4 regions of the Halalkalibacter sp. HAAS-P014 genome follow, and region 2 is predicted to be linked to each of the others. Evidence: riboswitches for the same ligand, from Rfam matches in the RefSeq annotation. Region 2 holds a riboswitch; each other region holds the start of a gene.
What was found. Region 2 has a riboswitch for S-adenosylmethionine ahead of AC1FXZ_RS09040 (peptide-methionine (S)-S-oxide reductase). Riboswitches for the same ligand answer to the same signal wherever they lie in the genome.
Positions count from the first base shown of each region.

Region 1: linked by a shared signal. The riboswitch ahead of AC1FXZ_RS12215 (homoserine dehydrogenase) and the one ahead of AC1FXZ_RS09040 (peptide-methionine (S)-S-oxide reductase) in region 2 are both predicted to bind S-adenosylmethionine.
Region 3: linked by a shared signal. The riboswitch ahead of metK (methionine adenosyltransferase) and the one ahead of AC1FXZ_RS09040 (peptide-methionine (S)-S-oxide reductase) in region 2 are both predicted to bind S-adenosylmethionine.
Region 4: linked by a shared signal. The riboswitch ahead of AC1FXZ_RS05785 (methionine biosynthesis PLP-dependent protein) and the one ahead of AC1FXZ_RS09040 (peptide-methionine (S)-S-oxide reductase) in region 2 are both predicted to bind S-adenosylmethionine.

Region 1 is NZ_JBWQTV010000015.1:42,740-50,692, reverse strand. Features, by position in the region: gene AC1FXZ_RS12245 (YczE/YyaS/YitT family protein) at 1-146, opposite strand, end outside; gene AC1FXZ_RS12240 (replication-associated recombination protein A) at 304-1,572, shown strand; gene AC1FXZ_RS12235 (RsfA family transcriptional regulator) at 1,824-2,450, shown strand; gene AC1FXZ_RS12230 (tRNA threonylcarbamoyladenosine dehydratase) at 2,562-3,323, opposite strand; RNA gene ssrS (6S RNA) at 3,516-3,692, opposite strand; gene AC1FXZ_RS12220 (hypothetical protein) at 3,839-4,144, shown strand; gene AC1FXZ_RS12215 (homoserine dehydrogenase) at 4,141-5,349, opposite strand; SAM riboswitch class I at 5,413-5,526, opposite strand; gene aspS (aspartate--tRNA ligase) at 5,587-7,374, opposite strand; gene hisS (histidine--tRNA ligase) at 7,376-7,953, opposite strand, start outside.
Region 2 is NZ_JBWQTV010000011.1:75,848-83,800, forward strand. Features, by position in the region: gene AC1FXZ_RS09010 (trimeric intracellular cation channel family protein) at 1-540, shown strand, start outside; gene AC1FXZ_RS09015 (hypothetical protein) at 617-838, opposite strand; gene AC1FXZ_RS09020 (MBL fold metallo-hydrolase) at 1,020-1,811, opposite strand; gene AC1FXZ_RS09025 (DUF1284 domain-containing protein) at 2,266-2,682, shown strand; gene AC1FXZ_RS09030 (DUF2798 domain-containing protein) at 2,920-3,402, shown strand; gene AC1FXZ_RS09035 (malate:quinone oxidoreductase) at 3,538-5,079, opposite strand; gene AC1FXZ_RS09040 (peptide-methionine (S)-S-oxide reductase) at 5,578-5,919, opposite strand; SAM riboswitch class I at 6,009-6,119, opposite strand; gene AC1FXZ_RS09045 (TetR/AcrR family transcriptional regulator) at 6,259-6,828, opposite strand; gene AC1FXZ_RS09050 (DsbA family oxidoreductase) at 7,069-7,953, shown strand, end outside.
Region 3 is NZ_JBWQTV010000023.1:107,359-115,311, forward strand. Features, by position in the region: gene AC1FXZ_RS18365 (alpha/beta hydrolase) at 1-279, opposite strand, end outside; gene AC1FXZ_RS18370 (gamma carbonic anhydrase) at 387-911, shown strand; gene AC1FXZ_RS18375 (DUF1540 domain-containing protein) at 1,000-1,155, opposite strand; gene metK (methionine adenosyltransferase) at 1,291-2,496, opposite strand; SAM riboswitch class I at 2,660-2,771, opposite strand; gene AC1FXZ_RS18385 (hypothetical protein) at 3,009-3,386, opposite strand; gene pckA (phosphoenolpyruvate carboxykinase (ATP)) at 3,643-5,226, shown strand; gene AC1FXZ_RS18395 (phosphatase PAP2 family protein) at 5,507-6,037, shown strand; gene AC1FXZ_RS18400 (alpha/beta hydrolase family protein) at 6,165-6,941, opposite strand; gene AC1FXZ_RS18405 (ABC transporter substrate-binding protein) at 7,276-7,953, shown strand, end outside.
Region 4 is NZ_JBWQTV010000006.1:196,738-204,690, forward strand. Features, by position in the region: gene metH (methionine synthase) at 1-1,904, opposite strand, end outside; gene AC1FXZ_RS05780 (bifunctional homocysteine S-methyltransferase/methylenetetrahydrofolate reductase) at 1,938-3,773, opposite strand; gene AC1FXZ_RS05785 (methionine biosynthesis PLP-dependent protein) at 3,770-4,891, opposite strand; SAM riboswitch class I at 4,963-5,065, opposite strand; gene AC1FXZ_RS05790 (hypothetical protein) at 5,160-5,321, opposite strand; gene prsW (glutamic-type intramembrane protease PrsW) at 5,371-6,018, opposite strand; gene AC1FXZ_RS05800 (asparaginase) at 6,126-7,094, shown strand; gene AC1FXZ_RS05805 (YpdA family putative bacillithiol disulfide reductase) at 7,158-7,953, opposite strand, start outside.

The sequences.
Region 1 (7,953 bases), on a different contig from region 2:
ATATGAAGCACATCCCACGGGGCCTCGCCTAGCTCTGCTCTTATCATCATTGCAACACCAAGCGACATAACCATTAACCCAATTAGAAATGTACTCCAACGAATAACCAAAGTTCGTCTTGTATTTTTATATTCTACTCTCCCCAAGAGAAATCCCTTCTCCCTTTATAATTCTTTGCCATTATAGCATGAAATTCTTCAGTTTTGGTGGCTAGACACTTACACAAGTCTAATTAAGGAGAGTTGGTTTTTAGCGCAACATCTATTACACTTACAATAGCAATTTAAGAAGAGAGGTAGAAACATGAAAAAGCAACCACTCGCTTACCGAATGAGGCCAAAAAAGGTCGAAGATGTTATTGGCCAACAACATTTAATTGGCGAAGGTAACCTACTTAGACGCATGGTTGATGTTGGCCAGCTATCCTCTATGATCTTATACGGACCACCTGGCATAGGAAAAACATCGATTGCAAGTGCAATAGCTGGTTCAACAGGCACTCATTCAAAAATGCTTAACGCTGTCGTACACAATAAAAAAGATATGGAAATTGCCGTCGAAGAAGCTAAGATGCATGGCCAACTCATTTTAATTTTAGACGAAGTCCATCGTCTTGATAAAGGAAAACAAGATTTTTTGTTGCCCTACCTTGAGAATGGACTACTAATCTTAATTGGCGCAACTACGGCAAACCCTTTTCATTCAATTAATCCTGCCATTCGCAGTCGCTGTCAAATCTTTGAACTCGAAAGGCTAACGGTTGAAAATATAAAAGAAGCTCTTAAGCGAGCGCTAAGTGATGAGACAAATGGTTTTGGCCATGAAAATATTACTATTAGCGATGAAGCTTTAACTCACTTAGCTCTTGCTTGTGGTGGAGATGTGCGTTCTGCTCTAAATGGCTTAGAATTAGCAATTTTGTCGACATTTCCAAATGAACATGGAGAGAGGATCATCTCTTTATCAACTGCCGAAGCCTGCATTCAAAAGAAAAGTTTTCAACACGATAAGGATGGGGACGCTCATTACGATGTACTATCTGCTTTCCAAAAGTCGATAAGAGGTAGTGATGTCGATGCGGCTCTTCACTACCTAGCAAGATTGATTGAAGCTGGTGACTTAGTAAGTATTAACAGAAGATTACTCGTAATTGCCTATGAAGATATTGGCTTAGCTAACCCACAAGCCGGTTCAAGAACTCTTTCTGCCATAGAAGCTTCAGAACGTCTTGGTCTTCCAGAAGCGAGAATTCCGTTAGCCAATGCCGTCATTGAATTATGTTTGTCTCCCAAATCAAACTCTGCTTATAAAGCACTTGATTCCGCTCTAGCAGATGTGCGTAAAGGAATCATCGGCGATGTACCGAAACATTTAAAGGATGCTCACTATCAAGGTGCAAAGCAACTTGGACGAGGTATAGATTATAAATATCCACATGACTATGACCATGGTTGGGTGAAGCAACAATATTTACCTAACAAGTTAAAAAATGAAAGTTATTATGAACCAAAACGTACTGGTAAATTCGAACAAGCGTTAGCCGACATTTATGAACGATTATCAACTAAATAATTTAACAGAGATTGAGCTAGTTAACTAAAGTATCAATCTCTATTTCTTCTGTTCTCTCATCACCCAATAAAATAGTTTTTTAGATTAATTAAAAAGCGTGAACTCTCCTCGTGAAGCTTTTTAAATCTATTTAACTAATTAACATCAATATGTGAATCTTTTCCCTTTTTCTATCACCCTTGTATAAAGATTCTTTTATCTGGTTACAATTGTTACCAATTAGATAAAAAATCTCAAGGAGTTGAACTTAGATGAAAATAAGACAAGACGCTTGGTCACATGAAGATGATGTATTACTAGCTGAAACCGTTCTGAAACATATTAAAGAAGGCAGTACACAATTGCGCGCATTTGATGAAGTTGGAGACGAGTTGAATCGGACATCTGCAGCTTGTGGATTTCGCTGGAATGCCGTAGTTCGGAACCGTTACATGAACCAAATTGCCGAAGCAAAAAAGGAAAGAAAAGAAAGAAAACGTGCAGCTTCCTATGCCTACTATCCTCAAATGCGACCAATGTGGGCACCTCAACCTGCAATGGAACGTATAAATCAATCACTAGATAGTGAGATGTCATTAGCGTCTGTGATTGATTACCTACAGACACTTATGCATACGAACGCTCAATCATCTACTTTACAACGTGAAAATGAAAGGTTAGTAAAAGAAAAACAGGAACTTGAATCACGTAACGCTGAATTAGAGCGAGAATTACAAAAGATTAAACAAGATAATAGTATTATTGAAGAGGATTACCAATCTCTTATTCAAATTATGAACCGTGCTAGACGTATGGCTATTCTCGAGGATGAGGAATCGCTATCGGCTGCATCGTTTAAAATGGACAAGAACGGCAATTTAGAGAAATTAGCAAAGTAACTTAGCTAAATATTATAGTGAAAAAGAGCTCCGGTATAGAATACCAGAGCTCTTACATTTCTTTTTCAGATCATCAACGTCTCAATATCTACGCAATTTCACCTAGAAACATTACCTGTTAATCTCGATTTCTGATAACAAATTTGTAATAACATGTCCAGCCATTATAAGTCCTGCTACAGAAGGGACAAATGCATTGGAAGAAGGTGGCATTTTTGCCTTTCGAATGCTTCCTTGTTCAGCCGCTTCTGACACAATTTCTTGTCTAATTTCTTCTCTAATTTTAATTGGTTGTTCATCTGAGTAGACAACTTCTATACCTTTTTTAATCCCATCTTTACGTAAACGCGTTCGGACAACTTTCGCAATTGGATCATGACTTGTTTTGGAAATATCAGCAATACGAAGTCGTGTAGGATCCATTTTGTTTGCAGCACCCATGCTTGAGATAATCGGAATCTTCCGTTCTAAACATTGCTTCATTAAGTGAATCTTATAACTGATTGTATCACTTGCATCGATTACATAATCTAAACCATAACTAAAAAATTGTTCATAAGTTTCTTCGGTGTAGAACATTTTTAGTGCGATAACTTCACATTCTGGGTTTATATCCTCGATGCGTTCTTTCATTAGCTCAACTTTTTGCCTACCAACCGTTGATAGCAAAGCATGTATTTGTCTATTGACATTCGTGATGTCAACATCATCCTTGTCCACAAGCACTAATCGGCCAACTCCAGAACGCGCTAAAGCCTCGGCTGAGAAAGAGCCTACCCCTCCAATTCCAAGCACAGCAACTGTACTATTTTTCAATCGATCTAATCCATCATGACCAATGGCCAATTCATTTCTAGAAAATTGATGCAACATACCCTTTTACTCCCTCCAAACATACTGTCGGAATTGACTATACCATAGCAATTTATAAAAGTCTAAGCGATTAATACCCTACTAAAACTGCTAATACAATAAAATCCTTTTTACTAGTATAGTCAAAAATTCGACAATACAACAAAAAAACAACCTCTCTATTTGAAAAGTTGTAGATTGCTTTTATATAGTAAGAATCCCAATAATGTCGTAATACTTATTATTTTGAACCTGCGCTCTCGCAGGTGGGTGCTCTGTACAAATAATCAGACTTCCTTCCTTCAGGCATGTCCTCCTATCTCTAACGCAAGCTCCCATAAATAATATGTTGGCTCAAAATAAAAATGTACACGTGCATTTTAGGAGTTCTTACTTGTTTAAAAATATATTAACAAATTACATGTTGTAAGTCAATGAATTTTCAAACTATTCATTCTATTGTTCGTGTTTTTTATTAGCCCACCTCTGTGGTAAACTTATCTACAGTACAATTGTAGATAGAAAGGATGCCTTTAATGAATTTACTCGCCACTCAAAAATGTGTTGAAATTCGCCAAGAAATTGGTTGGACAGAAAAACGCTATATTGAAACTTCATTTCATATAAAGCTTTTTGATAATCAATTGATGATCAAAGATGATACATTTTCTCTTACCGAGATATTAGATATTTCTTACCGGAAAAAGCCCGAAAAGAACGCAATGGGGTTTCTTTATTTACATACAAACAGAGGTGTTCGAACTTACTACATTAAAGAGGATGCCTATTCATTAGTAAGTGCCTATAAAAAGCTAAAATCAGAACGCCCTGATTTACGTTAATGCACCAGCTGTTTAGCTGTTTTTGTTTTAATATCACCATAAATCGGATACTGCATAAATGATGATGCATGACTATTGGCGATAATCCACCCTTCCCCTTCTTCATGCCAAAAAGTATCGACTATTGATACCTGGAAATCCTTCGCCCATTGCAATGCCTCTGGCCTCTTTTGATGATTAAAAAATAGTAAAGCATAGGCAGACGGTTCAGCTTCATACGTTTCATACGCCTTCGAATCTCTATTTAGTCGAGACAAACGATTGTGGAAAATATAATCTTCGACCATACTGTTGGAAGTTGCTTCTTTTCCGGCTCCCGGACCGATAAAAAGAAGCTGGTTAACTGAGAGCCCTTCAATCGAAATCCCGTTCGTCACACCTTTTACGCTCGCTAATGGCTCTCCCTCTCCTAGGAAAGCAGGTGTTACCCTCCCTTTTATTTCAGAACCGTTTCTCCATGCCTCAGCGATGAGCTTTAATTTAAAGCCTAATTGCTCACCTACTTCAACATGCCAATCTTCTATACTTGCTATTCCCTCGCGACTAAATTGTTCTACTTTCGGCCAAACACCAAAACATAGCCGGCTGAGAATCCGGATTTTATACCACGCATCAAAGCCTTCGATATCATCAGTTGGGTCAGCTTCAGCATAACCAAGATCTTTGGCATTTTGTAATACATCGGTAAAGCTTCGTTTGTTTTCAATCATTTCTGTCAACATATAATTGGTCGTACCATTTAATATTCCGGAAACTCTGCTAATAGGTGTTGTAGAAAGCGTTCCTTTTAATGCATTAATTATAGGAATGCCTCCCCCTACTGCTGCTTCATATCCATAGTATGTATCATGAGTAGCTGCAAGCTCTTCCAGTTTTTCACCTTTTTCAGCAACTAATTTTTTATTAGCACTTATTATTGGTACACCTCTTTTTAACCAATAGGAGGTATAGGAAAAGGCTGGTTCAACCCCACCGATAGCTTCAAAGATAACATCAAAGTTAGCAGCCTGACAGAACTCTTCCCAACTAGTAGTTATCGATGCCTCGATCTTTAAAGCTCTCTTTTTTTGCCGGTCTTTTACTAAAATTGCTGAGACAACTACCTCTTGCCCTAACAATTGCTTGACTTGTTCGTTTGTTCGTTCAAATCGTTCCAAGACACCTCTTCCAACTGTTCCAAAACCTATTAAACCTACTCGTATCATCCTATTTCTCCTCCTATAAAAAAACAAAAAACCTTTCCAAATAAGGAAAGGTTTTTCTGCCTTTACTTATCTTTCAGAATGGTATACATCCTGCTGAAAGTAGCACCTTTTTTGCTGGCGTGCAAAAAGGTTGCCGGGCTTCATCGGGTCAGTTCCCTCCGCCTCTCTGGATAAGTTACTTTTTTAGTTTATTTTAGTTATCGTGATCTTACATGAATCTAATCAAACAGTCAATATTTACACATTAACCTTTTCAGATTTTTTGCCGATAATAGATAAATTTAAATCAATAAGTTGTTCAACACTAACTTCACCTGGAGCGTTCGTCAATAGGTCACTCGCACTCGCAGTCTTCGGGAAAGCAATAGTATCACGTAAATTTGTTCGACCTGCTAACAGCATTACAAGACGGTCTAAACCTAAAGCAATACCTCCGTGTGGTGGTGTTCCAAATTCAAATGCTTCTAATAAGAAACCAAATTGTTCACGTGCTTCTTCTTCAGAAAAGCCGAGCGCTTTAAACATTTGTTCTTGGATATCACTTTGGTAAATACGCTGCGATCCCCCACCAAGCTCATAACCATTTAAAACTAGGTCATATGCATTTGCACGTACACTACCTGGATCTGTTGCAAGAAGTTCAAGATCTTCTTGTACAGGACTTGTAAATGGATGATGCAGAGCTACGTAACGTTTCGCTTCTTCATCATACTCAACTAGAGGGAAGTCAACAACCCAAAGGAAGTTAAATTGATTTTGATCGATTAAGTCAAATTGTTTACCAAACTTAAGGCGTAGCGCCCCTAAGCTGTCAAAAACAACTTGCTTCTTATCAGCACCGAAGAATAACAAGTCACCGACTTCAGCATTTAGCGCTTCCTTAAGCGAAGTTACAATTTCACCATCAAAGAATTTTGCAATTGGACCTTTAAGTCCTTCCTCCTCGACTTTTAACCACGCTAACCCTTTTGCTCCATACTGTTTGACAAAATCAGTTAAAGCATCAATCTCCTTGCGTGAAAGCTTGTCTGCTCCCCCTTTTAAGTTTAAGCCTTTAACTACACCTCCACTTGCAAGTGCACTTTGGAAAACTTTGAACTCAGAGTCTTTCACTACATCAGACAGCTCAATTAGCTCCATTCCAAAACGAAGATCAGGCTTATCTGAACCAAAACGATTCATTGCTTCATCATAAGTTAAACGAGGTAAAGGTAAAGGTACTTCTACACCTTTTAATTCTTTCATAACTTTAGCCATCATCTTCTCAGTCATTGCAAGTAAGTCTTCTTTATCCATGAACGATGTTTCAATATCGACTTGTGTAAATTCAGGTTGACGATCAGCACGTAAATCTTCATCGCGGAAACAACGAACGATTTGATAGTAACGCTCGAATCCTGAAACCATCAATAGCTGTTTAAAAAGCTGTGGTGATTGTGGTAAAGCATAAAATTCACCATGGTGTACACGGCTTGGAACAAGGTAATCACGTGCTCCTTCGGGTGTACTTTTCGTTAACATTGGTGTTTCAATTTCCATGAACGCTTCTTCGTCAAGAAAGTTACGAATCAATTTAGTTGTGCGATGGCGTAATTTAAATGTCTCTTGCATATCTGGGCGTCGAAGATCAAGATAACGATATTTCAAACGAACATCTTCGGATGCATCTGTATCAGATTCAATTTGAAATGGTAGTGGCTTCGAAGCATTTAAGATGCTCAAATTATGAACATGAACTTCAATTTGTCCTGTTGCAAGCTTATCATTAACAGTTTGTGGATCTCTTGCAACAACCTCTCCCTCAAGTTCAATTACATATTCATTCCTTACACGTTCGGCAACAGTGAGTGCTTCTTCACTTGTTTCTGGATTAAAAACAACTTGAACAATTCCCGAACGGTCACGAACATCTAAAAAGATAACCTGTCCTAAATCACGTCGTCTTTGAACCCAGCCTTTCAATTGTACTTTTTGCCCAACATGTTCTTCTCTTAGTACTCCACAATGATGTGTTCTCCCAATCATCTTACTTACCTCCAACTGTTTTCTCTTTTATATAGTTAATAAATAATTCTAACGTTATTTCTTCCTGTTGTCCTGTTTCCATATCTTTCACATTAATCTTCCCTGCGTTAAGCTCATCTTCTCCAAGGATTGCTGTAAAACGAGCTTTAAGACGATCTGCTGCCTTAAACTGTGCTTTCATTTTTTTATCTAAATAATCTTTATCGGCACTTACTCCTGCTTTTCTAAGTTGATATAGGAGTTCAACTGTTTTTTCTTTAGCAGCATCTCCCAAAGAAACAAGATAACAATCTAATGTCGGAGCAACAGATGCCTTTTGCTCTTGTGCTTTTAATGCCATAATGACCCGTTCTATACTAAAGGCAAAACCAATTCCTGGCGTTGAAGGACCACCGATCTCTTCAACTAATCCATTGTAACGACCTCCACCACATAAGGTTGTGATGGCACCAAATCCTTCACCTTCAGCCATAATCTCAAACGCCGTATGGTAATAGTAATCGAGACCTCTTACCAATGTCGGGTCCACTACGTATGAAATCCCTAGTTTGTCTAGATATTTCTTTACTTGAGTAAAAT
Region 2 (7,953 bases):
ATATTAGGTTTAGTTACAGCCTTTGGAGGAGGAGCGATACGTAATCTTCTTATAGGAGTTCCTGTTTCAAGTTTATGGGCGCAAGGCTCATTATTTACCGTTGCAATTATTGTTATGACATTAGCATTTTTTCTTCCAAAGTTATGGTTTAATCATTGGAAAAAATGTGGGGTATTTTTCGACGCCTTAGGCTTAGCTGCATTTGCTATCCAAGGAGCCATGTACGCATCTGATATGGGACACCCTTTAAGTGCTGTTATTGTAGCTGCCGCTTTGACTGGTACCGGAGGAGGTATGATAAGGGACCTTTTAGCAGGAAGAAAACCATTGGTATTGCAAAAGGAAGTTTATATAGCTTGGACAATGTTAGCTGGATTTGGAATTGGGCTAAACATCATTACAGGAACTGTTGGAACCATACTATTATTTATTTTAATTGTTACGTTTCGAATGCTTTCTGTTCAATTTAATTGGACCTTACCTCGAAGAAAGCTAGCTGTCTCATTAAATGAAACTTCGAGTTACAGTGGTAAACAGTAATCAATCAATATGAGAAAACGTAATTAAATGCGTTTTCTCATGCCCTCAAGTCGCAATTCAATGGTAGACAATTTTTCTAAAAATTAGATCCTCTTACTGTCTCTTCTTTCATAATCAATTTTTCTATTTCTAATAAAGCCCCAATCACCAATCCGAATAAAAAAACAAATAAGAATGTAAAGAAGATTCCGTAAGCGATTTCTTGATTCGTATAGTTTCTATAAGCATACATTGCCATTGAGATGGAACTCAGTATTAACGTTAATTGTATTAATGGATGAGTTTTAACTTTGTCCATACCCCACTCTCCTTTACATTAAATAACCTCACTTAATCTTACCATACAAAAAATGTAAAAAATTGCAAAGTGAGTTTCCTTACCCTCTAACTGCTTGTCTTTTCAGCGAAAAAGCGTTTCTGCTTTTTGGCAGAAACGCTCCTTTAGGCTCTATTAACGACGCATCATCTCGCCTATCTTTCTATTTTCTAATAATTGATTGGATAATATTGGCCGAGTTCCACTCATTATCTGATATCTTAATTAGAACTGGTGGATTCGTAAATAATTTGGCATCAATTTCTTCTACCGACAAGCCTTTTTCATACAAATATTTAACCTCTCCCTGGAGATTCTCGAGAAATTCTAGTTTCTCTTGTAATAACTGCTTTCCATCAGGTAAATAACCTGCATGACAACAGAACATTTCGTTGAAGTCATGCTGAAGAACTCTGCGAATGGATAAAATCAATTCAGGAATCGATTCATCGTGAGAGACAGCTTTTACTTTGCGACTTACAAAAAGATCACCCGAAAACAATATCCCCGTATTCGAATTAAAAAAAACAACATGATCATAAGCATGTCCTGGAGTTTCAATGACTTCCCATACCTGATTTCTTGACATCACCGTTTGTTCAAAAGGTTTTGCGAGAAACCCCTCTCGTAATCCCCAAAATCCTTGTCGAAACTTTGGATACTCACTCCCAATCAAACATTCATCAATTGATTTTTCATTAACATAAATGGGGACATTCTTATGTTCACCTACCCACTTCGCTCCCCCTGTATGATCTTCATGGTGATGGGTTAAGGCCACTAAATCAATATCTGCTTCCTGATAAAAAGGAGTAAAGCTATCTAGTAATGAAACGGGACCTGTGTCAACAAGCATATGATCAACAAGAAAAGAGTATATTGTCATTGGCACGTTTTGATAAGTTACCGACCCTTTCAAGCATGTAACATCCGAGTGAGAACTAATTTCGATCATTGCTGTCTCCTCTCTCATTCCATGATTTGATTAAACATTCAAACATATAGCATAAATTATAGTGTTTTTTCCACCTATCTACTATATTGAATCCAAGGGAAACCTTCCATACTTTTCATTGGATATACGCATTGACAGAAAATAGAATAACCGACTTGATACTCACTTTCACTGTTTACTAAAATGCTCAGGTAATGGCACATCCCTACAATAAATTGTTCTGCCACAACTAGTACACTTTCCAATCTTTTCTTCCATTTACATTCTCCTTTTACAAAAGTTTGAACCTGTATGGTTTTAGCTAATGATTCCCTAATTTCCTATCTGCTAATTTTTTATTAATTCCCAATAAAATAATACATAATCTGTTTGGGATGTTAAAATAAACTAAAATGTTAACTTATTAATAAAATATGTTAACAATCATTCAAACCTAAAGTTAGGAGGACGTTTAATGTTTAACTTGCGAGGTCATCATCTGTTTTGCCTTCTTGGTTACCGAGGAATGGGGTACTCTAAAGAATATGTGGAAAATATGACGCGCTTGCATCAAACGTTGAAAAATGACCCCAAAACGTGGATTCAACTTGTAATGGGACCTGATCAGTTGTGTGAAAAGTACCCCCATTCAGGTGAGCACCACTGCCAACACAGCATAATCTACGAAAGAGATGCTGCTATTTTAGAGAAGATGGAACTTAAGATTGGACAACTCTTGCAGTGGAAGGACATTGAATCACGTATCCAAGAACACGTCACCTCTTCGGATATTGAAATCCTCTGTGAAACTTGTTCTTGGCGTTCTTACGGAGTTTGTGAAGAGGGAGTTCAGGAAATTCTTGAAGGAAAAGGCTTAAGAGAGATTAAATAAGTCCTTTTATATGATTGTATCTCGAACCACTTTAACATTACTAAAAATTGGTTAAAAACTTCAGATTAACTTATCTAACAGCTTTGCAACGGAACGAGGAAAAGAATCTTTTAAAAAGTACGAGTTAACAAAGCTTAATTAAAACTTGCAATAAACCTTCACAAATTCGTCACTTATGAAAAGATTTTCAGACAGATATAATCAACCTTATGCTCTAAAAAAGAAAGGATGTTTTGTTTGCCTACTAATAAAAAAGAAGGCATTATTTTTGGACTATTTATGTGTTTAGGAATGGTTTTGATTATGTCTGTTTACAACACAGCTTTGAACGGTTTTTCATCATTTACAGTCAGGAGTATGATGATTCAATTTATCATAACATTTATCGTTGCTTTTATCGTAGAATCATTAGTTGAACCAAAAGCGCGAAAGCTCGCATTCTCACTTCCTTATGATAAGGCAAAAGAAATCAACGTTATTTTAGCGTTTGCTTTTTGTATGGTCCCTATGATGGTTCTAATTATGTCAGCATACGGACTTATTTTAACGGCGTTTGTGACAGGTGTTAAAGGTTCACTTCTCATAGCGTACCTGAAATTAGTTGGTCTAAACTTTATCGTGGCGCTCCCATCACAGTTACTAATTGTCGGACCAATCTCCCGTTTCTTATTAACAAAGTACATTAAACCATCTACACAAAAATCTGAATTTATCGTTTAAAAGAAAAAGCAAACTACCTTTTTAGTAGTTTGCTTTTCTGATATAGTGGGATTTTAAGTCCTTGCCTCTTTAGGTAAATTTTTATTTTCTCTTTGTTTTTACAAACTTCCCAGTCTGTTTATGAGAAATTGTTGCCTAAATTTTTTCGTTCAATAGCCTAGTTTCTACATTTAAAGAATCACCTAAAGACCTACTATTTTCCTCAAATCCAAGCGTCTGCGCTGTTGAAGAATGAACTTCGTCCAGGAGCTCTGGATTTTCCATTAGTGACATGCCATAAGATGGAATCATTTCTTTAATTTTCGGTTCCCACTCTTCCATACGTTCAGGGAAGCACTTTGAAATAACTTCAAGCATGACATGAACGGCGGTAGAAGCTCCTGGAGAAGCTCCTAATAAAGCTGCTATCGAACCATCAGCACCAGTAACAACTTCCGTACCAAATTGAAGCGTGCCTTTTCCTGCTTCAGTATCTTTAATAACTTGCACACGTTGTCCTGCAACTAATAAATCCCAATCCTCGCTTTTAGCGTTTGGAATAAACTCACGTAACTCTTCCATACGCTTTTCTTTTGATAACATAACTTGACCAATTAAGTATTTTGTCAAAGGAATGTTTTTAGCACCCGCCGCCAACATAGTTAAGAGATTATTAGGTTTTACAGAAGTTAGTAAATCAAAAACTGAACCGTATTTTAAAAACTTAGGTGTAAAACCAGCAAAAGGACCAAATAACAATGATTCTTTATTGTCAATAAATCGTGTATCAAGATGTGGAACAGACATTGGAGGCGCACCAACTTTAGCTTTACCATATACTTTTGCGTGATGCTGCGCTACAACATCCGGATTATTACAAACCATAAATAATCCACTTACCGGAAATCCTCCAATATGTTTTCCTTCAGGAATACCCGATTTTTGAAGTAAATGTAGGCTTCCTCCCCCGCCCCCGATAAAGACGAATTTTGCAGCATGCCGTTCAACAGTATCATTATCAAGATTCCTTACTTTCAGTTCCCACATACCATCGCTAGTGCGTTTAATATCATTCACACTACGTTTGTAGTTTATCTCAACACCTTTATTCTCTAAGTGTTCAAACAACATACGCGTTAACGCGCCAAAATTGACATCCGTTCCAGAGTCAATTTTTGTTGCAGCTATAGGTTCACTTGTTGGGCGATCCTGCATAATAAGTGGGACCCATTCCTTTAGCTTTTCTGGATTATCAGAAAATTCCATCCCTTTAAATAGAGGGTTGTTTGTTAGCGCTTCAAAACGTTTCTTTAAAAAAGAGACATTTTTCTCCCCCTGTACAAAACTCATATGAGGCAATGGCATGATAAAGTCCTGTGGGTTATGTAACAAATTACTCTTTACAAGGTAAGACCAAAACTGCATTGAAACCTGAAACTGTTCATTAACTTTTATAGCTTTACTAATATCTACAGATCCATCCGGCTTTTCGTCCGTGTAGTTAAGTTCACACAGCGCGGCATGCCCCGTCCCTGCATTATTCCACTCGTTAGAACTTTCCTCTCCTGCGTTTTCAAGCTTCTCGAATACTGTAATTTTCCATTCCGGTACCAACTCTTTCAAAAGTGTCCCTAAAGTCGCACTCATGATTCCGGAGCCAATTAAAATGATGTCTGTTTTAGTTTCTCGATTGCTCATTTTTACCAACCTTTTCCCCTAAGATTTGCAGAAAAGATGTAGGCGTCACACCATACTAAGCGCGACCTTAGAACACACCTTTTCTGTCTCAATTACAATATCATAGTGTATACATTTAATTATAGATTAACATATCTACTATTATATGATAATTTTAAATTATTTAAAAGCTGGTAAAAAGTGTGACGCCCACATTTTTACCATAGCTATAATTTATTTTCACTTGGAAAAGGTTATTCTTCTTGTAATGGTTGTTTGTTAAAAAGAATTTTTTTAGCTTTAACATATAGTAGACAGCCCGTTCTTATTGATCTTACCCAGTCGGACTCTGTGAAACTAAATCAATACTTTCCTTAACGTTTTTACATTAGCTTTGTGATAAAGAAACCCCTCACAACTAATTGTATCAAATAAAATCGTGCATGTGTGGAGTGTTCTCAAATGTAGTAAACCATTTATTTCCATTTTCCTTGCCCATTTTCTATTCAAGCTATTAAGTTATCGCCTTACTGGAGTAATTTCTGTAATAACTTCATCTTTAATTAGATGTTTAAGTTCGTTTTTCTTTTGTTTAGCTACCGTTAGTTGATGAATAGTAGAAAAGAAAATAAATGATTTATTTTTAACTTGTTGGCTTCCTTTCGTAGTGGGGTCGTGTAAGTCAAAAAATAATTCTACTACTTCCTTATAAGATACTTTCCAGGGATCAAATAAAATATCTACTATATCAATATTTGCCTCTTTTAAATGTCTGATTTGAACATTTTCAATACCACGAAAAACGGTAACAAATGCCTCTTCACTAAAAAACTCACTTGCACCAAACACTGCTCTTTCCATTATGTTCGCTCCTTTGAGCGATAAGCCTTCTATCCATTAAAAAAACCCCTCTTTAATTTAAAGAGAGGTTAGTATCATTACATACAATCCTCTCATCTTTCAAAGGTTAACACCTTTGCAGGAATTAGCACCGTTCAGTCACTTTGACTGATGGTTGCCGGGTTTCATAGGGCCTGTCCCTCTACCACTCTGGATAAGAAGTTTATCGCTATATTTTTTTATATTAACAACTTGCTACTAATAGTATCAATCACTAACCTAAAATTCAAGTACTATTTTGAAAACACTGAACAAAGTACGATTCACGAACTAACAATAGTTGTGGACTAGTATTTAAAACTAAGCTCCCGAACCAAAATTAACTCCAGACATTATATAAGGAATTGCCGACTTGATAAATTCTTCTGGAGGTGTCTTCTTGTTAGTTCTTCTCCATTCTACAGAAGCACCGTAAATTCCCCAGCTCAAAATGACAGCTGTTATTTTTAAGGTCTCATCCTCTTCATCCTTATTTTGTCTTACTAACATATTGTAAAAAATAATTTCGAGCTGTTCTCTAATAATACGGGCAATCGTTTCTTCGTATCCTCTATAACAACGGAAGGATAAAGATTTTTGAAAGTCCGTTATTGCTATGAAGACACTACGTACCGATTCTTCATTTAATTCGTTTTCCTCAAAAATATTACCATTCAAATTAATCGATAATACTTCTGATAGTACCTTTTCTAATAAATCATATATGTCTTCAAAATGATAATAGAATGTTGCACGATTAATCATCGCTTCTGTTGTAATATCCTTAATGGTAATGTCCTTAAATTCCTTTTTACTAGACAGTTCAATGAAAGAATCCATGATCAATTTACGAGTACGAAGAACCCGGGGGTCCGTCTTTGATTGTGTCATTTTGTTGTCACCCCTACTTTTTAAACAATTTCACGAATGTGTTGTATAAACAACAAATCAAATGAACTATTGGTATTGTCGGTTCTCATTATTTACTAAAATAAGATTATAAGCAAATTTGATGCTTCCGTATAAAATTATGGTAATGAAATATAGAGTATGACTTATACAGTCTGTTCTACACTTCGTATTGAATAAGTTACAGCAAAGGAGGAAACTTAATTGACGAGCAACAAAAAGATGATATGTGATTTAGAAACAGGTGTGTGTGGGGAAGTCAATGAGGAAAAGATGGAATTAATTGACCTGAATCAACCAAAGAAAGTGATTGATCTTTATTATGTAACAGACCCTATTTGCTCTCATTGTTGGGCAATTGAACCCGTACTTCGCCGTTTCACCGAGCAATATGGGGATTATTTTAATGTTCATACGGTTATGGGAGGACTACTGGAGAAATGGGGTGATGGTCCAGTTGATCCAGGTAATGGGATCTCAAGACCCCAAGACGTGGCAGGTCACTGGAGGGAAGTCGGAGAATATTCGAGGATGCCAATTGATGGATCACTTTGGTATGATAATCCAATCCAATCATCTTTTCCCCCTTCCCGTGTATTTAAAGTGATTCAAAAAAATCATAATGATACATCTGCAAATGAATTTTTACGGCGTGCCAGAGAAGCAGTTTTTGCATTTAATCAAAATATTGCAGATAAATCCGTAATGATCAATATCGTCAATTCTATTGGACTTGACGGAGAAACCGTTGTAACTGAAGCTGAACAACCTAACGGACAAAAATTATTAAGTGAAGATTTTGAGCTAGCCAAAAACTTAGGCGTTAGAGGATTTCCAACCATTATCATGATTAATGAGGATAATAAAGGGATAAAACTAGTTGGCGCGCGCTCTTTTGAGGAGTATGTTCGTGGATTAAAACAAGTCCTAGCCATTGAAGAACTTCAGCCAAAACAACAACCATCCCTTTCTAGCTTACTCGAAAAGGAAAAACTTTTATTCTCAAAAGAAATCGAAGTTATGTATGATGTCGAAAAAACAGATATAAATGATTTTGTTACTGGAAAACTTCCAACAAACAGTTATCAAAAGAAGGAAATTTTAGGG
Region 3 (7,953 bases), on a different contig from region 2:
AACAAGCCCTCCCATGCTATGTCCAAGTAAGAATATAGGTAACCCTTTTACTCTTGCTTCATTCAACCAATCTTCAACTGAATCAATATATTGATTAAAAGACTGAATATGACCTCGCTTCCCTCTCGTTTTCCCTTGGCCAGGTAGGTCGCCCATTACTACATCAAATCCGTGATCATTCCATTTTTGAGCGAGCCACAAATACCTCCCGTGATGCTCTCCTGCGCCATGAACCATTACGACTACTCCTCTAGGATCAGCCACTTCCCATTTCCACATTCTGCATTCCCCCTTGACGATTTTTTTGAAAAAAGGACCATGACCTCCATTTTTTACGTTAAACTAAGTATAGCGATTTTTTTACTAAACGAAAAGGATGTGACGAAGTGATTTACAGATATCAAGACAAATTTCCGATAATTTCTGAAAGCGCCTTTATAGCCGATAATGTTACCATTACAGGCGATGTTAAAATTGGTGAGGAATCAAGCATTTGGTTTCAAACCGTTATCCGGGGAGATGTTGCTCCAACTATTATAGGAGACCGGGTAAACATTCAAGATCAGTCTATGCTTCATCAAAGCCCAAAAAACCCTCTAATTATTGAAGATGATGTAACCATAGGTCACCAAGTTATGCTTCATAGTTGTACAATACGAAAAAAAGCGTTAATAGGAATGGGTTCAACTATCCTTGACGGTGCTGAAATTGGTGAAGGAGCTTTTATTGGAGCTGGAAGTCTTGTTCCTCCAGGTAAAAAAATCCCAGCCAATACAATGGCTTTTGGAAGACCTGCTAAAGTGGTTCGTGATCTAAATGAAGTTGATATAAAAGAAATGGCTCGTATTCGCCATGATTATGTAGAGAAAGGTCAGCACTATAAACAAGTACTTAAGGAAGCTAAAAACTAATAACATATTTTTAGATTAATGAATAATATTGATTATTATTATCAATAATAATAGAAAGAGCGAGAGAATCGCTCTTTCATTCCGCAAATCAATGTTGTGGTTCAAAGGTTTTGCAATCTGTTTCCTCTTGTTTATCTGCTTCTTTTCCCGTATGGCTTACAACATAAATCTTGTCTGCTTCACACTGATTCCCCTGTGCCCAAAAAACACAGTTGTTCACTTCACATAATACATCTTGAGCCAATTTACTCACCCCCCTCATATATACATTTTGACCAAATTTGAACCGAGAAATACAAAGGGATTCAAAATCTGATATTTCTCTTTCTAGGTCGAAAAAGAGGCAAACTCTAAAGTTGAGTTGCCTCTTTCTTGTCTTCTATAATCCAGCTTGTTCTTTTAATGCAGCTGCCTTATCTGTTTGCTCCCAAGGAAGATCAACATCAGTACGTCCAAAATGACCGTAAGCTGCTGTTTGCTTATAGATTGGTCGACGAAGGTCTAGCATCTTAATAATACCAGCAGGACGAAGATCAAAGTTATCACGTACAAGTGCAACTAATGATTCTTCAGATACTTTCCCAGTGCCAAACGTATCAATTGAAATTGATACAGGTTGAGCTACACCGATCGCATATGCCAATTGCACTTCACATTTATCAGCTAATCCTGCAGCCACGATATTTTTCGCTACGTAACGTGCAGCGTATGCTCCAGAGCGATCAACTTTTGTTGCATCCTTACCAGAGAACGCTCCTCCACCGTGACGTGCATAACCACCATATGTATCAACGATGATTTTACGTCCAGTAAGACCTGCATCCCCTTGTGGACCACCGATTACAAAACGACCTGTTGGATTAATAAAGTACTTTGTATCTTCATCTATTAATTCCTGAGGTACAACTGGATTAATTACGTATTCTTTTAAATTGCGTTGAATTTGTTCTAACGTTACTTCCGGATGATGCTGTGTGGAAATGACAATGGTATCAATTCGAGCTGGTTTCCCATCTTCATCGTACTCAACAGTAACTTGTGTTTTACCATCTGGACGAAGGTATGGAAGGACTTCTTCTTTTCGTACTTCTGTTAAACGACGAGCTAATTTGTGGCTTAATGAAATTGGTAGTGGCATTAGCTCACTTGTTTCATTATTAGCATAACCGAACATCAATCCCTGATCTCCAGCTCCAATTGCTTCTATTTCTTCATCGGTCATTTGACCTTCACGCGCTTCAAGAGCTCGGTCAACCCCTTGTGCAATATCAGCAGATTGCTCATCAATCGATGTTAATACTGCACACGTCTCAGAGTCAAAACCATACTTAGCACGAGTATAACCGATACCCTTAACCGTTTCTCGGACAATTTTTGGAATGTCAACATACGTACTCGTCGTAATTTCACCAGCAACTAAAACTAACCCTGTGTTAACTGATGTTTCACACGCTACACGTGCATTGGGATCATTCGTTAAAATTGCATCGAGAATCGCATCTGAAATTTGATCACAAATCTTATCCGGATGTCCTTCTGTTACAGATTCCGATGTAAATAGACGTCTGCTTTTAAATTCTGTCATTATTCTTTTCCTCCTTAAACACAGCTATTTACTTAGCCTATGTTTTTTTCTTTGAGACGGCACTCATGTCCCACTGAATGGGAAATACCTACCTGTAAAGACGTATAAACGATAAAAACCCTTTTCCAAATAGAGGAAAAAGGGTTGAATGTTTACCTTTAGCCTCTTATCGTTCAAGGCATATGCCTTGCAGGTTAGCACCTTTTCACTCAAGGCTATGAGTGTTGGTTGCTGGGCTTCTTCGGGCCTGTCCCTCCGCCTACTCAGGATAAGAGTATCCGTTCGACGCATATCATATCGCACATGTTGAATACTGTCAACATTTACAACTTACTCTTTACGAGTATGACTTTTGAAATTCACTTAACCTTATTAATTTATTTATAGTTTGCACAACCTTATTCGTAACTATGCTTTTTAAAAAATGCTTTCAGGACTATTAGAAATACAAAAGAGGTGTAACAAAAGGAGTCCGTTCAAACCTTTTGCTACACCCCTTTCTTCTGTTATTTCTAATAAGGAGTATCATCTCTTTGACGTTCATTACTCTCCCGTACTCTCTCTCCCTGTTCCCGACTTTTTCTCTGTTCTTCTAACTTCTTTTCATCTTCTATACGAAACTCTTCACGTAATTGCATCCTCATCAATTCTTTTTCATTATCTCGAGGTTTAACTTGGCTATACACCCCACTTGCAGTTAAACCAATGATCAGGGCTACTAAAACTTGATCACCCCACTCTCTTGGAATAAACCAAAGTATTCCCGCAATTCCGATTGCTAACAGTGCTCGATATTGTTTTTCTACACCGAATGCATTTCCAATAACCGTCACAAGAGCTGCTACGACAGCAGAAACTGTAGCGAGGTCCAACATGGAGACTTCTTGCACGTCGAATTCCTCCTTTTTACCCTTATATATTTACTTTATGCAGCATGAAAAAATTGGTCCTTTTCTAAATCTATTCTAGATACTTTAATTAATTAAACAAATTCCATAAAATTTGTGAACACATTTAGGTGGAAAGAAGTCACATTCCAAAAAAAATTTTAATAGTATAGACTATTAAAATTAATGTGTTATACTAATAAACAAGATTAGATAATATATGGGAATCACATAAAGATAAAGAAAGGGTTGTCCGACAATGAAAACGATTAGCCTCCAATCAGAATTAGTTAATTTAATGAATCAGAAAAATGTTCAGCTCAATTTACCTATCTCTTCATTAATTGAAAAGTCTTTAAAGCGAGGTGAAGGGAGCCTCACATCAACGGGGGCATTAAGTGTTTCAACTGGTGCTTATACGGGACGTTCCCCTAAAGACAAATTCATTGTCAAAGAATCAAGTATTGAAAACAAAATTGAGTGGGGAGCTGTTAACCAACCTATAGAGAAAGAAGTTTTTGTTTCACTTTACAGAAAAGTGCTGAAACACTTAAGTGAAAAAGAAGAACTTTTTGTTTCTGATGGATTTGCCGGTGCAGATGAAAAGTACCAAATTCCATTAAAAGTAATAAATGAATTCGCATGGCAGCAAGTTTTTGCGCGCCAATTATTTATCCGCCCAAGTAATAAAATTGAGCAAAATCATGATAATCAGCCATTCACGATTGTATCTGCACCTACATTTAAAGCAGACCCAGCTGTTGATGGTACAAATTCAGAAGTTTTTGTCATTGTTTCATTTGAACAACGAATCATTTTGATCGGTGGTACTGAATATGCTGGAGAAATGAAAAAATCAATTTTCTCTATTATGAACTTCTTATTACCAGAACAAGATGTTTTATCAATGCACTGCTCTGCTAACGCTGGAAGAGAAGGCGATGTAGCTTTATTCTTCGGCTTATCTGGAACTGGAAAGACAACGCTTTCTGCTGACCCGAACCGTGGCTTAATTGGTGACGATGAGCATGGTTGGTCAAGAAACGGTGTCTTCAATATAGAAGGTGGATGTTACGCAAAATGCGTGAACTTATCTGAGGAAAAAGAGCCACAAATTTGGAATGCGATCCGTTTTGGTTCTGTTCTTGAAAACGTTATTATTGATGACAAAACAGGAGATGCGGATTACGATGATACTTCTTTAACAGAAAATACTAGAGCAGCTTACCCGATTGATGCAATACCAAACGCACTTACGCCAAGTGTTGCAGGTCATCCGACTACTATCATCTTCTTAACTGCTGATGCATTCGGTGTCCTTCCTCCGATCAGTAAATTAACAAAAGAACAAGCAATGTACCATTTCTTATCTGGTTACACTAGTAAACTAGCAGGTACAGAGCGAGGGGTTACATCACCTGAAGCAACTTTCTCAACTTGTTTCGGTGCACCATTCCTTCCATTACCAGCGGCTCGCTATGCTGAAATGTTAGGAGAAAAGATTGATCAACATGATGTGAATGTTTACCTAGTGAACACTGGTTGGTCTGGTGGTGAATACGGTGTTGGTAAACGAATGAACTTAAAATACACTCGTGCAATGGTTCAAGCTGCACTTTCTGGAGAGCTTCGTTCAGCAGAAACTGTTACAGATGAAACTTTCGGGCTTCACATTCCTCTTCATTGCCCTGGTGTACCTGATGATGTTCTTCAACCACGTGCTACATGGGCTGATAAAGATGCTTATGATGCAAAAGCAAAAGAACTTGCGACTAATTTCAAAGAGAATTTCCAAAAGTTCAACGCTGTTAGTGACAGAATTAAAGAAGCTGGACCTAAATAAGTAGTTTGATAGTTACCTAGTAATTTCACATTGACTTTTGAGGTATTCAAGCTTTTTTGAATACCTCATTTTCCCATCTATTCGATTAGTTAGTCACTTGATAGCTCATTCGATTTTGGAAGATACTATTACTCCCTCTTTACTGATTAAATTAATTTAACTTTTATGATTGAATCCACTTATATGTTTAGTAGAAAAATATACATAATTACAACTTTGCAGCTAAAAAAATGATATTATAATAAAAATGACTAATTCTATTTATGATGGAGTTGTTGATATGAATCGAATTGTTAACTGGTTATCAACGAACGATGATAGAATTTTTTTAGTTATAAACAAGCATTGGAGATGTAAAACACTAGATTTTATCCTTCCCAAAATTACTCATTTAGGTGGAGCCACATTTACATTATCCTTACTTACTTTCATCATCATACTTTTTACTAACCACGTACGTTATTGGGCGATTGACGCCTTTATCTCTTTAACGATCAGTTTCATTGCCGTACAAATATTAAAGAAAACGTCAGGACGAAAGCGCCCTTATTTAAAATTACCCAATGTTAATATTGGCACCAATCCATTGAAAGACTATTCATTTCCGTCGGGTCATACAACAGCTGCATTTTCCATTGCCGTTGTTTTTTCGTTCCATTCCCCAATCCTCGCGATTACCGTAATGCCACTAGCACTTATAGTTGGATTGTCAAGAATGTATGTTGGCATGCACTATCCAACTGATTGTATTATTGGTGCTATACTTGGAACGATCAGTTCCATTCTTGCTGTGTACGTTATTTATGTCTAAACTACTATGGGGTTTTTCCTCTGTTAATTGAGGTGAGTCAAAAGGTCCAGTTCGTAGCTTGGCTCTCACCTCCTTCTTTTAGAAGTTCTATTTGCATACGTAGTTTGCATTTTAGGTATTCTTTTTCCTACCTTCTCATTTTCAACCATTGGGCTGCATTTATTAGAACTTTTCGTTGTTCATTTGCAGGAAACTGATGCGTAAAGTCTGAGTAATACCAGGTTGTTACTTTTACACCTGAGGCGATGCACTGCTCTTCTAATCGATATGCATGCTTGATGGATACATGTTCATCTAGTTCCCCATGAATAATGAGAACCCTTGCCTTTATTTTTTCAATAGCCGCTAAAGGCGTCCTCCACCGATACCTTTCTGGATACTTGTTAGGGCTTCCACCTATGACCCGTTTCATCATCCTCCTTAAATCGATTCGTTCTTCATATGTAAGGCTCATATCAGACACCCCATTCCAACAGATGACTGAACTCAATTCTGGTCGTTTGATTGCAGTTAATAAAGCCATCACTCCTCCTCTTGAAAAGCCAAGTACATGTAAGGAGGATTCATCCACTTCAGGTAAATTCTTCATTAAATCAAATGCGGCAATAGCATCTGAGCGATCCTCCCCACAAAAGTCTTCTTGACCTTCTCCTCCTCGATTTCCTCGATAAAATGGAGCCACTACGACAAATCCTTCTGAGGCCCATTGAATTACACGTTGAATTCGAACCATCCCGACATTTTTGATTCCCCCACGCAAATATAATAATCCAGGTAAATTACTGCCCCATTTAGGAAAAGCCATATAACCTTTTACTTTTAAGCCACTGCTATCATACGTAATTGTAAATAGATCGATGTTCGGATTGGGAGAGGGAATTCTAATTTTATCAATAAGTTTCATATGAATTATCCTTTCTAAACTCTTTTAAAAAGACTGACTCGCATACGTTGTTGTTTTTGGGCTTGCGTGTATTCACATGTTCGTTCCATTTCGCTCCATTCACTCGCTTTCCGTGGGGAGGTGCCGAGCCTCCTTGGCTGCGCCTGTAGGGTCTCGCCCCTACGATTAAAAACTTCTAACAGCAACAACCTTTACGAAAATAACCTTTAAAAAATAGCAATTACACAATAGAAATTTATTTTAACCTATATTGGGCAAACACACATTTTACACTTTTGTCATAGACTATCACAACAACTTACTTATTTTAAGGGAGATGACAAAAATGAATGTCATGAAAAAAGTTAGCCTATTGCTACTATCTCTTGTATTAATTTTCTCTTTTTCAGCCTGTTCTTTTGGTAGTAATAGTGACACACTTCGAGTTTCCGAAGTCACTCGTTCTATTTTCTACGCCCCATTATACGCTGGAATATCTCAAGGCTTTTTTGAAGATGAAGGAATCAATTTAGAGTTAACGACAACATGGGGTGGCGATAATACGATGACATCGCTACTATCTGACGGAGCTGATGTTGCCTTAGTTGGTGCTGAGACATCCATTTATGTGTATGCTCAAGGAGCTAGCGACCCAGCAATTAACTTTGCACAGTTAACGCAAACAGATGGAACATTTCTAGTTTCACGAGAAAAAGTAGATTCATTTGACTGGGAAGACTTAAAAGGTAGTACATTTCTTGGCCAACGCACTGGTGGGATGCCACAAATGGTTGGAGAGCATGTATTAAAGAAGCATGGAATAGACCCACACAATGATCTAAATCTCATACAAAGTATCGACTTCGGCAATATCCCAAGTGCATTTGCTTCTGGTACAGGTGATTATGTTCAATTATTCGAACCTCAAGCAACATTATTTGAAAATGAAGGAATAGGTCATATTATCGCCTCATTTGGTACAGAATCAGGTCATGTTCCATATACAGTCTTCATGGCTAAACAAAGTTATATG
Region 4 (7,953 bases), on a different contig from region 2:
TCGATAATGTATGAGGCTAACCGCTCCTCAAGTGTTAAATTTGCATTATCAACCTTTTTCTCTGCTTTTTTTCCACGGTAAAAAGCCGTAAATTCAGCAAGTGTTTCATCATTTGTATTAAATAACAATTTGCTTGCCATTTCTTTTTCTTCATCTGAAATTGATGCATACCTCTCAAGTTTTTCAGTATTTACAATCGCATAATCAAGTCCAGCTTGAGTACAATGATACAAATATACAGCATTCAACACTTCACGTCCGACAGGTGGCAATCCGAAAGAAACATTACTAACCCCTAAAATCGTTAAACATTTCGGAAGAGCTTCTTTTATAAGGCGTATCCCCTCCACTGTCGCATTCGCTGATCCAATATATTGTTCATCACCTGTACCAACTGGAAACACAAGTGGATCAAAGATAATATCTTCTGCTTTAAGTCCATATTTATTAACAAGTAAATCATGAGAACGTTTGGCGATTTCCAATTTCTTTTCTGCTGTTACTGCCATCCCATCTTCATCAATTGTTCCTACAACGACAGCAGCTCCGTATTTTTTCACGATTGGAATAACAGCTTCAAAGCGTTCTTCACCATCTTCTAAATTAATCGAATTAATAATTGCCTTTCCTTGTGAGTAGGTTAAGGCTTTCTCAATCACTTTTTCATCCGTTGAATCAATCATAAGTGGTACTTTCACTTTATTTACAAGGTATTGAAGGAAGTTCTCCATATCTTCTAATTCATCGCGATCAGGGTCAGCTAAACATGCGTCAATGACATGTGCTCCTTTTTTCACTTGAGCTCGGGCAATTTCAGAAGCTTCTTCAAATTTCCCTTCTGCAATCAACCGTTTAAACTTTCTTGAACCAATTACATTTGTTCGCTCACCAACAAACAATGGGCGCATACTATCGTCATAAATCAAAGGTTCAATTCCAGAGACAGCGTGATTATGTTCTGTATTTACTTCTCTTGGTTTAAATCCTTTTGTTGCTTCAACCATCGCACGAATATGGTCTGGTGTTGTTCCACAACATCCTCCCACAATATTCAACCAACCCTTTTCAGCAAATCCACGTAACTTTGTCGCGAGTGATTCTGGCGATTCATGATAATGACCTTCTTCATCCGGGAGCCCTGCATTAGGGTAGCAACTTACAAATGTTGTTGCTAATTCAGAAAGTGAACGAATATGATCTCTCATAAATTCCGGTCCTGTTGCACAATTCAACCCGACTACAGCAGGATTCATGTGTTCTAACGATAAATAAAACGCCTCAATATTTTGCCCGGCTAACGTAGTCCCCATTGGTTCAATAGTCCCTGAGATAAAAATCGGTAATTTTTGATTCATTTCTTCAAAAGCGCGATTAATCCCAATATATGCAGCTTTAACATTACGCATATCTTGACTTGTTTCAAGTAGAATCACATCTGCTCCACCACGGATTATTCCACGAGCTTGTTCATGATAAGATTCAATCAATTTTTCAAATGTAACTCCACCAGTTACTGATAGAGATTTTGTTGTTGGACCCATCGCTCCTGCTACAAACCGTGGCCATTCCGGAGTTGAATATTCTTCTGCCACCTTTTTCGCAATCGCTGTAGCAACACGACTTAACTCTTCTGCTTTATATCCAAGATCATAATCATCCAGAACAATGTCTGTCGACCCGAACGTGTTCGTTTCAATAATATCTGCGCCCGCTTCTAAATACGCACGGTGAATATTCTCAACGACGTGAGGTGCTGTTTCATTTAAATACTCATTACACCCTTCGTATTCTTCTCCCCCAAAATCTTCAGCTGTTAACTCTGCCTGTTGAAGCATCGTTCCCATTGCACCATCTAAGATGAGGATTCTCTTTTCTAACTGTTGTTCAAACAAAGACTTAACCATATGTCCGTCCTTTCTACTTCCACGCTTACTTTTTTATCTTCCTTGCTTTAAGAGCCTTTTTGATTCAATATAATGCGTTAACTCCACTGTCATTTCATAACGCAAAAATGGAGTGATTAAATAGATCCCATTAAAATATGTTAAAGCTGCATCAATTAAGGACTTAGCTATTTTAATCCCTTCATTTGCCGACGCAATTCGGTCTTCTCCACATGCAGCCATTGCTGAGCGTATTTCATCTGTTAACTTAATACCAGGAACTTCATTGTGCAAAAATTCAGCATTGCGAGTTCCTGTTAATGGCATAATTCCAATGTATATAGGTTCGTCAATATGCTTAGTCTCTTTTGCTAAAGCTTCAATTTGAGCTTCACTATAAATAGGCTGTGTCATAAAATAATCAGCGCCACTGTCAATCTTCTTCTCCATTCTTTTTACTGCTTTATCCAAATGTCTAACATTCGGGTTAAAAGCAGACCCTATTGAAAAATTGGCTTTTTGACCAAGTTCTTTCCCTGAGAACGAGATGCCTTCATTCAATTGTTTGATTAGAGAAATCAATTGAAATGAACTCACATCATAGACAGATGTAGCTCCTGGGAAATCACCAATCTTAGTTGGATCTCCCGTAATCGCTAAAATATCATCAATCCCTAATGCATTAAGTCCCATCAAGTGAGATTGCAAACCAATAAGATTCCGATCACGACAAGTGATATGTACGAGTGGCCTCGCTTTTACTTGCTCCTTAATCATTGCCCCGAGTGCTAAATTATCAACTCTTGGAGAGGCAAGGGAGTTATCAGCCATTGTAATAGCATCCACACCTGCATCTTTTAGAGCTTTTGCTCCTTCCATAAAGCGATTTGTATTTAATTTCTTCGGAGGATCAAGCTCTACGATGACAGATCTACGTTCCTTAACAATGTCTGTTAAAGGCTTTTGTTTTCTCGGAATTTCAATTGACTCACGAATAAAACGAGTAAGTGGTTTTACTTTTTTCGTTGCAACAGGGTCTGTCTCATCTCTAACTTTAGCAAACGCCTCGATATGAGCAGGAGTTGTTCCACAACAACCTCCTAATAAACGTACACCTTGTTTAATAAACTTTTCACCCATAGCCTGAAAGTAATCAGCGTTCGATTGATAAAATACTCGACCATCCCGAACATCAGGAAGACTCGCATTCGGGTACGCTGAAAGATAAGCATTGTCGGGGATAGCAACTGTTTCAAATGACCTCAGCATATGAAATGGGCCTGTCCGACAATTTAAACCTACGACATCAGCACCTGAAGCAATCAGTTGATCAAATGCATCCGAGACTGAAATACCTCCATTCATCACACCGATGTCTCCAATAGCCAGATTAATAATAATTGGTGCATTCGTTAACTTTCTAGCAAGAGTGATTGCCATTTTCGCTTCCTCTAAGTCATAGAATGTCTCTAGTAGTAGACCATCGACTCCTTCTTGCAAAAGCACATTCATTTGTTCACGAAAAGCTGCCTCGATTTCATCCAAGCTCCAATCATCAAGCTCGAAGCGCCTTATTCCTCCAATAGTGCCCAAAACATAAGCTTGGTCACCAGCCGCTTTTCTTGCTAGACGAACAGCCTCACGGTTTAACTTTTGAACTTCATTATTTAATCCGTACTTTTCAAGTTTTAGTGAATTTGCAGCATACGAATTCGTCTGAATAACATCCGCACCAGCTTCAACATACTTTTTGTGTGTTTGAATGACTTTTTCTGGTGCAGTTATATTAACCTCCTCAAAGCAATGATCAAACCCTTGTTCATAAAGCAATGTCCCCATCGCTCCGTCCCCAATAAGAACTTTGTTGGCTAATTGTTCAAGTAAACTCATTCACTCTCCCTCTCTTTCACATAGCGAAATGCTTGCTCTAGATCTGCGATTAAATCTTCGCTATGTTCAATTCCAACTGAAAAACGCAACAATCGATTACAAACACCATTAGCAATACGAACCTCTTCTGGAATGTCCATGTGTGTTTGGGTTGCAGGATATGTCATTAGACTTTCAACCCCACCTAAACTCTCTGCAAATGAAACCAATTTTAACTGTTGTAAAAATGGATTCACCCACTCTTCTTTTAAAATCCTAAATGAAAGCATACCACCCTTACCAGGGTACAGTACTTCCGTGATTCCATCTTGCTTTTTCTCTAAATACTCCACAATTGCCTTTGCATTCTCTTCATGTTTTTCCATACGTAAAGCCAGTGTTTTCATTCCTCTTAGTAATAAATATGAATCAAATGCTGATAACGTTGCTCCAATACCATTATGATAATACGCAATACGCTCACAAAGGTGTTCTCCTTTTGCTGCAATCAAACCAGCAACAACATCATTATGTCCGCCTAAGTACTTTGTTGCGCTATGTATAACAATGTCGGCACCCTCTACTAATGGTTGCTGCAAAAGCGGTGTATAAAATGTGTTATCAACAATCAACAGTAACTGATGCTTCCTCGCTAAATTGGCCAAATCTGGAATTGACGCTTCTTGCATCAAAGGATTAGTCGGTGTTTCGATAAATAACGCTTTTGTCTTTTCAGTTATACGACTCTCAAATTTCTCTATGTTTCTTGGGTCTTCAAATGCAAACGTTAACCCCCAACGATTCCATCCTTGTTCAAACAAGCGATACGTACCACCATATAAGTCTTGAGATGCTAATATTTCATCACCTTGCTCAAAAAGTGAGAGGACCGTCTGAATGGCTCCCATACCAGAACTACAAGCAAAGCCCCTATCGCCTTCCTCGAGCTTAGCTATTGCTTGTTCAACAACCTCCCGAGTCGGATTTCCTGTTCTTGCATAATCATATCCAGTAGATTCTCCTATTCCTGTATGTCTATATGCTGTTGACAAATAAATCGGTGTATTAATAGTTCCAGTTGGATTACTTGATCGGTTACCTAATTGAACTAAAATCGTTTCTAATTTTTCTCTACTCATCTCTAATACCTCCAATAACAATAAAAACCACCTTCTAAAATAAGAAGAAGGTGGTTGTTTAAATTCGCTTCCTCTTATCTTTCAAGTCAATGACTTGATGGAATTAGCACCTGACCTTTTAGGCTGGTTGCTGAGACATCCTAGGGCCAGTCCCTCCGTCTCTCTTGATAAGAAATTCAATTATTAAAATGTTTTGATTGTATCAAAATTACAACAATTCTCGCTAATTTGCAAGGAATAATTTTTTATGAAAATAAAATCACATCTTTTATTCTAATGATGCATCGATGTTTAACTTTTCTTCATTCCCACAAACACAGCGCTTAAAGCCTGTTTCAAATTCACCTTTTTCATTTCGTACTCCTCGTAAAATATACTTCTCGCCGCAAACCGTACACCGAATAATTACACGGTAACGTCCTTTAGCCATAAGTATCACCCTTTACTTTAAATAATTTAACTAAACCCCGTTTAGTATACTACTCGTCTAATTGACGAACACGCTTAACCTTTTTAAGAGCTATCCACCATAAAAACAGCATAAACGGAATCAATCCAACAAGAAAATACATCCCAAAACTCAATAAAATAAAATCGTACACGCCATGTAGCATAATAGGTAACAATAGTGCCAACGTCAAATGTTTCGCACGCTTTTCTTTTTCTACTTTAGCTCTCCCTAAGTAATACCCCATTATCACACCATATAACGCATGACTAGAAACTGGCAGTAATGCTCGGCCAAAAGCTGTTTCAAGCCCATATGCTATTAAATAAAAAACATTTTCTAAAGAAGCAAATCCTAATGAAAGCGAAGCACCAAACACGATTCCATCATAGCGTCTCGCAAATGTTGTATGTTGATACACAAATATCCAAAGAAGAAACCACTTAAAAAACTCTTCAATAAAACCATATAATATAAAAGCCCTAGTCAATGGGTGTAGAAAATATCCTTCAGTCGTAAAAGCAAATTGTAAAACCATAACAGGAAAAACGAGTAATATTCCTATAATAAAAGTCCTAAAAACAAGGGCCCCCATTGCCGGACTGTAATGATTACGCAAATAGAAATAAGATAATAAAGCCATTCCTGGAGCCATGGCTGCTGTAACTAGTGCAAACAAATTTCAAAACCTTCCCCTGTGTGTTATTATTAAGTACCTAAAAAGCAACGCAGCTTTTTGATATGGTATGATAAGTAATCTATATAGAGTAAATCGGGGTGATTATTTTGAAAAAAATTCTCTTATTACATACAGGGGGTACCATTGCTATGTTGGAAAATGAACATGGTGCCGTACAACCTAATTCAATAAATCCATTATATTCCACTATAGAATCACTATCAAGCATCGCATCTGTTGTAGTGGATGACTATTTAAACATACCATCTCCCCATATGACACCTAATTTAATGGTTGATTTAGCAGAACGATTAAAAGTAAGGGTAAAAGAGGATAAATTGGACGGCATTGTTGTAACACACGGAACTGATACACTTGAAGAAACAGCATATCTACTTGACCTTCTTCTTGATTGGGATACTCCGGTTATAATCACCGGAGCCATGCGTTCTAGCAACGAACTTGGTGCCGATGGTCCTCATAATTTAATATCAGCAGTTAGAGTTGCTGCAAGCCAGAACGCTATAGGTAAAGGTGTCTTGGTTGTATTAAATGATGAAATCCATACAGCAAAGAATGTAACAAAAACACACTCTAGTAACATTGCAACGTTTCAAAGTCCACAGTATGGACCAATTGGAATCGTAACAAAGCGAGGGGTGTTTTTTCATCATACCTTAACAAACCGTGAATCTTATCCTGTTAAACAATTAACAAAAAAGGTGCCATTACTAAAAGTATATGCAGGGATGGACCAAGCGATCGTCGAAGCGATTGCCAATACGCAAATTGATGGACTAATCATTGAAGCTTTTGGGCAAGGAAATGTTCCACCAACAATTATGCCTGCTCTAAAGGCTTTAATCGATCGAAATATTCCTGTTGTTCTCGTATCTCGTTGTTTTAATGGGATCGTTGCAGATACATACGCATATGAAGGTGGAGGACGAACATTAAAAGAATTAGGGGTTATTTTTACTAATGGCCTAAACGGACAAAAAGCTAGATTAAAATTAATGGTAGTGCTCGAACAATCATCAGACCGTTTAAAAATACAGGAGCTATTTTTTAAATAATAATGTTGGACTCTTGGATGCCCCCTACTTACAGGGGGCAAAACCATATCTGCCAACCTCACATTATTTATCTACTTTTGTTATTGCCTTTGCAATTAGATCCCCATGAAAACGACCATTCTCAATAAAGATCTCATTTGCATTATTTCCTGCAGCAATAACACCAGCAATGTACAACCCTGATACATTCGTTTCCATCGTATCAGAATCAAATAGAGGACGACCTGTAGATTGGTCAATTTGAACGCCCATTGCTTCAAGAAACTTATGATCGGGGTGGTATCCTGTCATAGCAAAAACAAATTGGGCAGGGGCCTTTTTCACTTCTTCTCCAACTTTATAAATAACTTCATCTTTCGTAATCTCTATTACATGAGCATTAAATTCCATTTTTATCTTTTCATTTCGTACAAGTGAGTCAAACTCAGGTAAGATCCATGGTTTCACTTTACTCGAATACTGACTTCCTCGGTATAAATTCGTTATATGTGCCCCTGCTTTGTCAAGCTCAAGGACGGCATCTACAGCCGAATTTTTCCCCCCAATTACAACAACATCCATATCAAAGTACGGATGGGCTTCTTTAAAGTAATGGAGAACATGGTCTTGATCTTCTCCGGGCACGTCCATCAAATTAGGAGAATCATAATAACCAGTCGCAATGATCACATGATTAGCTAAGTATTCTGCTTTTGTTGTTCTTATGTAAAAGCACCCATCATTTTGTTTTTCCACTTGTTTGACTTGTTCATATGCATGTACTCGTATTTTTTTCCTCTCAACCACTTCACGATAATAAACAAGCGCTTGATTTCTTTTCGGTTTCCGTTCCTCTGTTACAAAAGGAACTCCCCCAATT